Regions from separate parts of the Flavobacterium sp. H4147 genome, predicted to be linked through region 2. Evidence: riboswitches for the same ligand, from Rfam matches in the RefSeq annotation. Region 2 holds a riboswitch; each other region holds the start of a gene.

Region 1 (4,273 bases), on a different contig from region 2:
GAAATGTACACGCTTGTTAAAGGCTCTGCACCTTCGATTTCGCTTGCTTTTTGATTATAGATTTCGGCAACTTTTGAAGCATTTATAAAGTTTATTTTAGAAAGCGGAACCAATCGGCCTTTAATATCGTCATGCACTGATAACTGAACCGGTCTTGGTTCCGACCATTTACCGTCTTTGTATTCGTAAGTATCAACGTATTTTGGATTTTTTGGATGTTGTAATAACACATTTATGCTCCCGTAATTATAAAAATATACTGTAGAGTAAACAAATATTTCTTTTCCGGCATACTGTGGTAATTTTTTTAATTCTTCCTCCGCTTTTTGCAAAATTTCTGGATGCTCTAAAAGAACTATTTTTTCGTTTGCTGTAGTTTCAGAATTTGAAGTTTCGAATTTTTGTTCTTGTTCCAATTCATGTTCTTTTTCGACAACAGTATCATTAGGTTTAAAAGTTTCATTTATACTTTGTGTTATCTGCTGGCAGCTTACAAGTATCGAACAAATAATCGTTGCAATAATCAGTTTTTTCATTATTAAAGAGTATTTAAATCTGAGGTAAAGGCAATTTGGCTTGGATTTTCCGGTAAATAAAAGATAGAAATGTATTCCTGTTTCGTAATATCAAGATCAAGCAGTCCCACCACTTTTTTCAAACTGCTGCGATGCAGCTGATTGTGAGTATCTGTATATTCCAACTCAAATCGCATCATAGGTTGTTCGTTAATATACGTTCCGGTCTGGCTTACTTTGATTAATTTGGCTGAAGTTTTAATTCCTTTAAATTTAATTACTAGTGAATCATCGCTTAATCCCGTTATTTTTCTAAATATAAAGCCTACAAGTATACGATAAAACAATAATATGGCTGGACAGAGAATGAGCGGATGCCAGAAAGCTAGAAATCGCCAGCCCATACCGTAACTTTCTGTTCGGTATGAAAAAATGTAATACGCTATAACTGCAATAGAAAGAATAACAAAACCTAATATTCTCAAAGCAAAACTTCTAAAATTTATAGAAGCTTCAGATGAAGCAATCATCATATAAGGCGGCTGGTTCATATCCCGATCTAATAAGATATTCAGTTTATTGCCACTTTCAAAACGTTTTGCCAGCGGTTTTAGATCGGTTATAGTCGTTTTGTGTGTGATTTCAGAATCAGATAAATTTTTGAAACACAATTCAAGTTCGTATGTGTTGTAAACTGAAGTTGCTTTTGAAATTTTCTGAGCATTTAAAATTTTAGATTCTCGAAGTACTCCATGCGCTTTTATTTTTGCCATATTTCTTCTGGTAATAAAAAGCTGTAGAATCCACTTTCTAAAATAACCAACTAAAAGAATAAGCCACAGTAATATAGAGAGAGCAAGATAAGCTAAAGCCAAATAAGGATTTCCGTCTTTTAAAGCATCAATATCAGATTCGCTTTTAATGTTGTAATACAAAAACATGGGAAACGGAATAGCAAAAAAGAGCATGTAAAGTGCCCAAAAGGTTAAGGCAAGATTTTTTTTCATTGCTTACAAGATTTTGGGTTAGATAAAATAATTTTTGGCATGTATTTTCATTTGAAATCTAAAAAACACTTATGAATTTATAAGGTTTTTCTACAGATGGTATCATTCAAATTTAAGGAAATAAGAATTGTATCACAAAATTTTTTTGTTATGAAATAGATATTAAACCATTCTTAAAAGAAAAAATGCACAATATTCAATGTTGTTTTCTTAAAGTGAGAAAACCATAATTGTACAAAATAGTTATTGTTTTTATAAACATAGTTCTACCTTTGCGACAGATTTTGGTCTGTTTTTTTCAATTTTTAAGAAAAACAGTTAAAAGGGAATCAGGTGTAAATCCTGAACAGACCCGCTACTGTAAGTTCTATTAAGTCTTTAAACGTTACTTATGCCATTGTTCGCTGCCGCGTATGAGAAGGCTGTTTTAAAGATGGAACAAGTCAGGAGACCTGCCATAATCACATAAGTTTAAAACTTTCGAGGAATAAAGTTGAAGACAATAACTGCACCGGCTATTTTGTAGCGGGTCTATTTTCGTATTGTTGTTTGGTTACGTTCCCGAAAATTAATTTTTAAAATTAATAGGTAATGCATCGTATCCAGCAAACTCGTTTATTTTCTTTTCAAGCAATATTGCTGAACATACATCATGTGAATATTTCTCATGATAATTTTCCAATTATTCAGTTGCAGATTTTTTCCAAAATCTGTTGAATCATTTATGTTCTATCAAATAAAATCTCAAATCTGCTTTTCACATTTCACATCTTCCCAAAAAAACAATGAATTCAACTAAAATTCTAAAAGCCACATTTTTATTTCTTTTTCTCTTTGGAATAACAGCCTGCCAAACCGATAAAGAAGAAGAAACCGAAACGACAGTAGTATTAAAAGAATCATATACAATTGATCGATTTAAAGTGCTCAACATTGCTCTTGATTTATCTGCTGATGCCAAAATAAAATGGCGTATTAATGATTCTGTAATTTCAAATACAGCGCAACTGGATTTTATCAGTCCGTATTTAAAAAGTTATCCTTTGTTTTTAGAGGTAGAAAAAAATGGTGTATTGAAGATTTACGAATCTAAAATTAATGTCATTAAAGAAGCAGGAACCTATAGTAAATACATTTCGAACGTATTTGATTTTCGTCCAGCAGTGGGGCAGTTTACCAATGAAATTCCGCAGTATGCAGCTGGAAACACAGAAGCTCAAGTGATTGCTTTGGCCAAAAAATCTTTGGTAGGTTCTAATACCACAATGATTTCTTTAGGTGGTTTTGGTGGTTATGTTGTGTTTGGTTTCGATCATACAATTCCCAATTTGAAAGGAAAAGATTTTAAAGTTTTAGGAAATGCATTTTGGGGAAATGAAGCCAATGAAGCTCGTTCAGGATCATGTGAACCCGGAATTATTCTAGTCGCTTACGACAAAAATAAAAACGGAAAACCTGATGAAGACGAATGGTACGAAATAGCAGGAAGTGAATATTTTAAAAATACAACTCTTAAAAACTACAGCATAACCTATTTTAAACCAGACGAATCTAAAACCGGAGTAACAGGAAATGAATTCTGGCAGACTGATGTTGAATACATTAAATGGCAGGACAATTTGGGAAATTCAGGCCATAAGACCAAAAACAATTTTCATATTCAAAGTTATTATCCGCTTTGGATTTCAGACGCATCTTACACGCTCAAAGGAACCCGAATGGAGAATAACTTTTATGACCAAAGCGGCACTGGAAATTACTGGGTCGGTAAATCATTTGAATTCGGTTATGCTGACAATGCGCCCAATAATGATGACGCTTCTAGCATTGACATTTCATGGGCTGTTGATAAAAACGGAAACTACGTAAAACTTTCTGGAATTGATTTCATTAAAGTTCATACAGGAATTAATCATGAAGCGGGCTGGCTTGGAGAAGTTTCGACAGAAGTAGCCGGCGCTTATGATTTATACTTTGACTAATTAAAATTTTTTAACCTAAATACAAATTATGAAGAAAAACTACTTTTTAATACTGTTGTTATTTTTTGCACTCTTTTCGAATGCTCAGATTACCGTTCAGGGCGTGCCAAGAAGTGACATAAAACAAAAAATAACAACAGAAAAGCAATCCAAAAAAGCAGCCGGTACCATCACTTTTGATGATATAAAATATTGGGTGGGAACAGGAAGCAACAAAGCCGCTTTTGTCGTACAATGGAATGATGATAAAAATTCTGATGCTTTAGTATGGGGATTTAAATGGGATGGCGATGCAACAGGAGAAGATATGCTAAAAGCCATTGCAAAAGCAGATCACCGTTTTTTTACGTTGCTGTATCAGGGAACACAATTTGGTTCTGCGATTGGAGGATTTGGTTTTGACCTGAATGGAAAAAACACGAACGGACTTTATAAAGATGAAAATGTAACCTATCCGTATTATCCTGTAAGTGGTATTGTAAACACAACTGCTTACGATTTTGATCAATACACACCAATAGATACAGAAGATCACTGGCAGTCTGGTTGGATGTCAAAAGGATATTGGTCGTATTGGGTAAAAGATGACATCGATAGCGATTTTGGGTACTCGGGTTTGGGAGCGTCTAGTCGTGCTTTACAAAATGGTTCTTGGGATGTTTGGAATTTCAATCCAGAATTTAATACCATTGATATTTCAACAGAATTTACTCCTGTTGATCCTTATGTAAATGTGGTAGATTTTACAAAAGGCTATTTTGTAGTAAAC
Region 2 (4,273 bases):
TTTTACTTTTACAATTTCACTTCTAGCGCCAAAAGGACCTCTTAAAATATATAAAGTTCCGTTCTCTTCTTCGATGCAATCAGCATTATAACCTACTTCGATTGGAGCTTCTAATGTTTTTGTTGCAATATTTACAATTAATAATTTGCTGTTGTTATATGGTTCAGTGATGTATAATTTGCCATCTTCTAAAACTAAACGGTTGGCCGTAGCATTTAATTGAATTTTAGACTCAACCGTATTGGATGCTAAATTGATCACGGCCACATAATCATCAGTATTTCCATTTGGATTTTGTTCCGGTTTATCATAGTCAAAGTACGTGTTTGCATTTGTTACATAGGCTTTTCCATCTTTAACAACACCATATCTTGGATTAGCAAGTCCGCTGTCGATTTTAGCGATTAATTTAAAAGTGTAGCGGTTTACTACATTAATAACATTTGAACCACCTGCAATGATATAAGCTCTATCTCCGTCGAAAAAGATGTTTTGGGCAAATTTTCCAAGTAAATCAGTTGGGTTTGCTGCTGAGTAAATGTCTTTTACAAAAACATTTAAATCGTTGCTTGCAAATGAAACAGTTCCTTGTCCTGTGCTTCCTTCATTTAAAATAAAAAATCCGTTGTCGTATTCTCCTTTTGATGTATCATTATCGTCATCGCTCGAACAAGAAGCAAAAAAGCTAATGCACATTGCTATTAAAAGTAATTTACTAAGTTTCATAAATATTAAAATTTTAGAGTTAAATACACGTTGAAATTGGTTCCAGGCATAGGTCTGTCTTCCAGACTTTCATAATTCTCATTAAAAAGATTTAGAACTTGAAATCCGAGTTTAAAGGAATCCAAAAATTTAAAATCATAGTCGATCCCGATATTTGAGATCATATAATCTTTTACAATTTCGTTTGGATCATTATCGGCTCTGGTATAAACAAAACCATTGTATAAAAATTGATAGTATGCCGAGATTCTGTTTCTAGAATAAGCAACAGAAGCGGTTGCTTTGTGGAATGGAACGAAAAAAAGCTGTTTTTCGGTTTCTTCATTTTTAGAAACGGTATAAGCATAAGATGCGTTGGCACTTAAATGATTTTTACCATATTGTTTTTTCCAGCTTACCAAAGTTTCGGCTCCATAACTGTTTACTTTATCGGTGTTTTGAGGAGACCAAATACCACTTGATCCTGGAATCCATTGCAATAAATCTTTTATTTTCATGTAATAAAAGGTTTGTGTAAGCGAAATGTTTCTGAATGTAAAAACGTTTCCAATTTCAGCCTGATAAGAACTTTCAGGTTTCAAATCCAAATTTCCTCCTGGTTCCCAATATAAATCATTGTAAGTCGGAATTCTGAAATTTCGAGATACATTTAGTTTCAAATTATATAACGGACTAAATTGATAAGAGGAACCTAATGAAAATAACAGCGGTGATTCATAGTTATTTGTAAATTCTTTTCTAATGCCAAATTCATTTTTCCAATTCGCTCCAATATCTTGTTTTACCAGTAAAGATGCAGAACTAATTTCGCGAACATGATCTCCAAAACTTGTTCCGTAGCCTTTGGTTCTATTATAATCTACAATACCATTTATCTGAGTAGTTTTAAAAAGAGTATATCCTAAATCCAGTTTGGTGATTAAACTTTCAGTATTGCCAGAGCTGTAATAGTCTTTCGTATTATCGGCGTAATATTTATAGTTTTCGAATATGTAAGCCGTTTTGAAATTGGTTTTAAACTTTCCGAAATCACCATCGTATTCTAATAAACTTCGATTAAAACCATTCACATATTTGCTTTTAGTTTCACTTTCTGTTACTAAAGATGTATTTCGATCTGTATTTGAAGTCTGGCTGTACAATTTTAGAGTGTTTTTATCGTCAATTTTATACCCCACATTAGCACTCATAGTTATAATATCGAATTGGCCGTTTTGGTTCCAGCGCTGTTCGCCACGCCAAGTATAACGGTTTAGATATTTATAATCGTTTGTAGAACTATTTTTGGAAAAACCAATCTGTGCGCTCCATTGCTTATTAGAAATGTTGGTTTTATAATTTATTCCAATTGTATTAAAACTTCCGTAGTTTAGTTTTAGGGTATTCTCAAAACGATTAGAAAACAACAAATCGTTATTTAGGTGTACAGTTCCTCCAATCGCTCCACTTCCATAAATAACACTTCCGCCTCCGGCTTTTACACTCACAGAATTATAATCAGATCCTGAGATCGTATTAAAATCCGTGCTTCCATTCATTTGTGAATTAATGTTGATTCCGTTCCAGATAACTGCAGTTTGCGAAGAAGTCGTTCCGCGAAAAGAAACTGTAGAAAGCATTCCGCGTCCGTATTCTTTGAAATAAAGCGTAGAATTAAAGTTTAGTAAATCAGTCAGTAAAGCTTCATTTTTATTGATGATGGAATCATTCAATTTTAAAACCGACTGCGAATTGGAATATTTTTTCAGATTAGAATCAGAAACAATAATTTCTTTCAGTTTGGTAATAGAATCGTTCTGCGCCGAAGTTAATTGGCACAACACGAGGAATAAAAAAGCAAAACGTAATCTTAAAATCATAATTTCTACACTCTTTTTCCCGAGAGCTCGATATTTTGTTATAAAGGCAGGTCTCCTGGCTTGCGTTTTGTTGTTTACCTTCCCATTCGCCTTAGCGAGCAGTGGCATCGTAGTTTACAACAAACATTCGTTTAGAACTAAGCTTACAGTTGCGGGTACAGCTCAAGATTTTACTTGATTCCCTTTTAATGTGTTAATAAAACACAACCTTAAATTTGCAGCAAAGATAAAATTAAAAATATTGATTATTCAAATTTCTTTTGCGTTTCGTATAAAATTATAAATTATTCGCTCTAAATTTCAATTTTTATAACTTGTCCAAAATCTACTTTATTCGTAAAAGCATCTTTTAAGGGCAGTGAAGTCTGATGGCAAATGATGCTTCGGATTATTCCGGCATGTGCGACAATTATGACTGGAACATTTGTTTTTGAAATTTTATCAGATAAAAAATCGCCAACTCTTTCGTGTAATTCTACAAAAGATTCTCCATTTGAAACTTTAATGTTTACAAAATCTTCCATCCAAGGATTGAGTTGTTCCGATGGAATTTCATCCCATTTTTTCAATTCCCAATCGCCAAAATTCATTTCTTTTAAACGTTCATCTTCCTGAAAAGAAATCGTTTTGATGTTTTCCTGAATATGTTTGGCTAAAATTACACAGCGTTTCAACGGACTTGTAAAAATCACCGCTTCAGATGGCAGTTCAGAAATGATACTGCCGAATATGTTTTCAAAAGGTTCTGCAATATCAACATCAGACTGACCATAACAGATTCCTTTTTCGCAGATCGTTTCGGTATGGCGCACTAGATACATTTCCATATAAAAAGAAAACTTAAGTAATATACAACTTCACAAACTTGCTGTGTAGCGCCTAAACAATCGCCAGTGTAACCGCCAATCCATTTTTGAAAATAACGTGCCAGAAAATATCTTGTAATAAAAACAGGAAGTAATGCTAAAAGAATTTTATAATTAAAGTAGGAGAGTGCTGCCAAAGGAATCAATCCAAACAAAGAAGAACCAAGAACTTCTTTCCAAGTATGTTTTTTGGCAATAGGTTTGCTTTTACTGGAAGCATCTTCACGAGAATATTCATGTGTAAAAATAATGCTGATTGCAGCTAATCGGCTTAAAGAATGAGCAGAAATGAACAACAGATAAATCAGAATATTTTGATTTGTAATAATTGAAACAGATTCTGAAAGCAGTTTAAATTTCGCTAGAAAAAGCAAAACAAGTCCAATTGCGCCATACGCTCCAATAGCACTGTCTTTCATAATCATTAGGATTTTTTCTTTCGTCCATCCGCCGCCAAATCCATCGCATACATCTGCAAATCCATCTTCATGAAAAGCTCCAGTTGTTAAAATAGAAGCAATGATTGCAAAAATAACCGCAGATTCTATCGAAAGAAAAAAAGAAAAAGCATAGAAAAACAAAAATGAAATACTTCCCACAATCCATCCCATAAAAGGAAAATAGCGCGTGGCTTTGTTTAAATAATCAGGATCATGAGTAATGTTTTTTGGACAAGGAATGCGGGTGTAAAACATTAAACAGGTAAAAAAAATGTCGAGTTGTTTTTTCATTTGAAAAATGAGGATTTTATATAATTTTTATTGAATCTGAAAACTAGAAACTGAGACTGGAAACTTATTTTTTACTAATTCCAGCACTTTC
Region 3 (4,273 bases), on a different contig from region 2:
TAAATGGTGTATAACCCAGAAACAAAGCAGGCGTAAATTCGGTTTTATTAGGCGGTTTTGCATTGTAACGAACTTCTTCGATTACACGAGTACCCACAACGCTTCCAAGAACTTTAAATCCGTCATATCGATAGGAACTTGCCAATGAAAATAATGCAGTATAACGTTGTGGAAAAGAAAACTGAGTTTGAATTCCCCTTCTGGTGGCATTTAATTTATTGTACTGAAAATCAGTGGAAAGAGAAACATCCCAATTTTCTAAAATACTGTACATGTTTACTGCCGAAAAATACACTTCCTGCTGATAATAACTATCGTCAGATTGGGCTCCTTCGGTTACAGGTTCTCCTAAAACTTGTGTGGTATCTCTTGCAATATAATGGGTGTAATCGTATGCGTATTTACCTCTGATTTGGAATTTATATTTCTCGGAAACATCTTTCGTTAAAAAAGCCTGAGTAAAGAAATTCTTGTCAAACTGTCTGAAGCCATCTTTAAATTTATTTTCTACAATAGCACCCGGCGCCCCTCTTTCAGAATCATAATAATACACTTTGGCATCCCAAGAGCCATTATTGATTTTTCCATAAAGTCCTGATTCAAATCGAAGCGCTTGTATATCGCTGTTCCAACGCGTTGCTGTAGTGTCATAAGCCGTGCTTCCGTCCTGATTTTTTCTTTTGTATCTAAATTTATACTGACCATTTGATTTAATAAATTCAGAGCTGACACTCATACTTACATGATCGCTCAGTTTTTGTTCCCAACGCAAAGAAGGATCATGGTAATCAATTGACATGGTTTTGTAACGAACGAGCAGATTTGATTTTTTGCTTCCGCTGAAAACAGGTCTTTTCGTGCGTAAATAAATTGTAGATGCCGCTGAAAAGTCTTTTGCCGACTGGAAAATTTCACTTTTTTGTCCATTATACATCGTAAGTGATTCCATATCGTCTAACGAATATTTCCCAAGATCGGTTACACCATTCTGTGCATTTCCAAGCTGAATACCATCATAAAAAACACCCACATGATGCGTACCCATATTACGTACATCAACAGTTTTGAGTCCGCCCACTCCGCCGTAATCTTTTATTTGTGTTCCGGCAAAATAACGAAGCGCATCTGCCACATTATGAGCCGACAGATTTTCGAGCAAAACACCCGAAAGGCTTTGTACAGGAATAACTTCCTGATAGGGTTTCGTTTTTAAAACTACTTCTTTTAAAACCCGAGAACTATCAGCCAACGTTTGAGAGTGAAGCAAAACAGGAATCAATAAAATAAAAGCGGCGAAAAAGGTTTTCTTAAAATTGTACATCATTGTTGAATTAAACCAACTTTCTGATGATGATATAAAAAACCATAGAAAAGAATCCCGCTGTATATCAGCCGGTAATTTCTTTGTTTTCCACTTCATACCACGAAAGTTTTAAACTATATGATTCTGGCAGGTCTCCTGACTTGTTCCATCTTTAAAACAGCCTTCTCATCCGCGGCAGCGAACAATGGCATAAGTATCGTTTAAAGACGTAATAGAACTTACAGTAGCGGGTCTGTTCAGGAGTTACACCTGATTCCCTTTTAACTATTCTTCTTAATGAAAAATAGACCAAAATCTGGAGCAAATATAGGGTTATCTTTTAAAAAACGTTTTACTATTTCCACTTTCCTATCGTTTATTCAAAAAGAAATCTTAAAGAGTCCAAAATATCGTAAAAGCAGGCATTTCCGTAAGAAGTTACATAATTATCATGTCTAAACTCTTAAAAACATGGGAATTATGTAATAATTTAAAAAAATACTGTAAGAATTATACGAGTTTAAATTTTATATTTGTTAAACATGATTTCCAAAGAAAGGTAAAATCTGTAAGATTAGTAATCTTTATGAGCCTTAGTCTAAAAACATTTAAATCGTTTTTTTAAAATATGCCCTAACATAAAAAATGAAAAATGAAAAGAATTATATGCCTAATCCTCTTGTTTTCCCTTTCCGTTTTTTCGCAGACTCCGCCGCCGCCTGGTTTACCTAATCCTCCAACGGGGCCTAATCCACCGGGACTTCCCATAAATGAACTGGAAGGAATATTATTTGCTGCCGGAATCTTATTCGGCATTTTTGTCCTTAAAAAGAAATATAAAATTAAGCTTCTAAAAAAAACATATTTCTAAGCCTTATCATCTCTACTATCTAAAGTATATTCTAAAATAAAAATGAAGTTTATGAAAAAAATTACATTCCTTTTTATTCTGATTTCCATACAAGCTTTTTCACAAATATATGTTGGCGCAAGCACTCCTGTATACGTTCAAAATCAGGTTTTGTACGTGGGTCAGAATATAAATCTCGCTGCTAATTCAAATCTGTATCTGCGAAATCTTTCTCAGCTTGTACAGGGAACCACTGCTACTTCAACCAATTCCGGAACGGGAACCATATCGGTTTATCAAGAAGGAACTTCAGATAATTTCGAATACAATTATTGGTGCTCTCCAGTTGGTATTAACACCTCATCTACCGGAAACAATAACTTTGGAATTACGTTGCTAAACAGGCCTACAACTTCTACAGCGTCTACTCCTGCTACAATTCTAGCATTGGGAAATTATGATGGAACCTCAAATCCGTTAGCGATTGCCTCGTATTGGATTTATAAATTGACCAATGCGAATAATTATTCGCAATGGGTTCAGGTAGCGGGCAATACAACAATTGCGCCTGGAGAAGGTTTTACCATGAAAGGAACCAGCGGCTCAGATGCTACAAATCCTGAAGGAAGCGGTGCTAATAATCCCGGAGGAACTGGTGCTCAGAGATATGATTTTAGAGGAAAACCAAACGACGGAAATATTACCGTAACTGTGGGCGCTTCCAATGCTTCTACCCTTACTGGAAATCCTTATCCTTCTGCGCTTCATTTAAATGCTTTTTTATTAGATCCGCTAAATAGTGCCTGCACCGGAATCGCCTATTTCTGGGAACAGGATAAAACTGTAAATTCACATTTTTTAACAGCTTACAAAGGTGGTTACGGAAGTTATTCTCCGGGATCATTAGGCTCAAATGGTATTTACGTTCCTGCCACTTTTAATACTTACAATCCTGACGGAAGTGTGAATACTACCGGACCATCTTCGGGACTTTCGATTCAACGAAAATATTCGCCTATCGGACAAGGTTTCGTAATAAACGGTGTTATAAACGGAACGGTTACTTTTAGAAATTCATATCGTATTTTTTACAAAGAAGGTTCAGGATTGTCGCAGTTTAACAAACCTGCAAAAGATAAAACTACGGCCAAAACCACTTCTAAAAATACCGAAAATGAAGCTGAAGAAGAAGTTCAGGAAATTCCTCATATTCGAATAAATACGATCATCAACAACCAATTTACAAGACAGCTTGCATTGGCCTTTTTACCAGAAGCCACTGATGGGGTTGACAGAGGACTTGATGCGCTCAATATGGATTCGGCACTTCCTAATGATGCTAACTTTTGGCTGGAAGGAGGAAATTATATCATACAGGGAGTAAATTTTGATACTTCTAAAAGAATTCCACTTATTGTAAAAGCAGAAACCAGTTCAACTTTTAAATTTTCTGCTCCTATAGTTGTCAACTTTGACAATACTCAAAATATTTACCTCTACGATGAATTGGATTCTTCGTATCATGACTTAAAAAATGGAAGTTATGAAGTTACAGTTGCTCCTGGTGTATACACTGACCGCTTCAAAATTACCTTTACCAATTCTACACTTGGTGTTGGAGAAGCGACGAAATCAAACTTCTATATTAGTCAAGATAACACCAATCAGGTTTTAAGAGCTTCAAATCCTGAATCTACAAACTTTAAATCGTTTAGATTATACGATATGCTTGGTAAAGTGGTATTGTTTAAAGACAATCTAGGCGCCGAACAAAACTATGCTTTTTCTACATCTGGTTTAAGCGACGGAATTTATATCGCCGCCTTTTTAACTTCAGATAACGAAAAGATATCACAAAAGATAATCATTACCAATTCAAAAAACTAACTATCAAATACAGCTACAACCTTAATCGACCTATTAACTAATATTAAAAGCTATGATAAACCAGTATATACCTAAAGACTTCAAAACATTTCTAGCATTCTTTTTCATTCTTTTTTCATTCGCATCCCATGCACAAATCGGAATTGGAACTGTAACTCCAAATGCAAGTTCTGTATTGGATATTACTTCTACTACACAAGGAATGCTTACACCACGTATGACCACGGTTCAAA

Evidence for each region. Region 2 has a riboswitch for cobalamin ahead of P2W75_RS20570 (TonB-dependent siderophore receptor). Riboswitches for the same ligand answer to the same signal wherever they lie in the genome.
Region 1: it holds a riboswitch for cobalamin, as region 2 does, so the genes downstream of both, P2W75_RS09785 (cell surface protein) here and P2W75_RS20570 (TonB-dependent siderophore receptor) in region 2, are expected to answer to the same signal.
Region 3: it holds a riboswitch for cobalamin, as region 2 does, so the genes downstream of both, P2W75_RS10035 (TonB-dependent receptor) here and P2W75_RS20570 (TonB-dependent siderophore receptor) in region 2, are expected to answer to the same signal.

The regions. Positions count from the first base shown of each region.
Region 1 is NZ_JARKNB010000002.1:459,874-464,146, reverse strand. It holds gene P2W75_RS09795 (hypothetical protein) at 1-536, opposite strand, end outside; gene P2W75_RS09790 (hypothetical protein) at 539-1,522, opposite strand; cobalamin riboswitch at 1,791-1,997, shown strand; gene P2W75_RS09785 (cell surface protein) at 2,308-3,504, shown strand; gene P2W75_RS09780 (DUF5074 domain-containing protein) at 3,533-4,273, shown strand, end outside.
Region 2 is NZ_JARKNB010000005.1:57,029-61,301, reverse strand. It holds gene P2W75_RS20575 (YncE family protein) at 1-726, opposite strand, end outside; gene P2W75_RS20570 (TonB-dependent siderophore receptor) at 732-2,585, opposite strand; cobalamin riboswitch at 2,613-2,812, opposite strand; gene cobC (alpha-ribazole phosphatase) at 2,879-3,412, opposite strand; gene P2W75_RS20560 (adenosylcobinamide-GDP ribazoletransferase) at 3,397-4,182, opposite strand; gene cobT (nicotinate-nucleotide--dimethylbenzimidazole phosphoribosyltransferase) at 4,247-4,273, opposite strand, start outside.
Region 3 is NZ_JARKNB010000002.1:523,667-527,939, forward strand. It holds gene P2W75_RS10035 (TonB-dependent receptor) at 1-1,420, opposite strand, end outside; cobalamin riboswitch at 1,432-1,632, opposite strand; gene P2W75_RS10040 (hypothetical protein) at 1,956-2,174, shown strand; gene P2W75_RS10045 (T9SS type A sorting domain-containing protein) at 2,226-4,040, shown strand; gene P2W75_RS10050 (hypothetical protein) at 4,093-4,273, shown strand, end outside.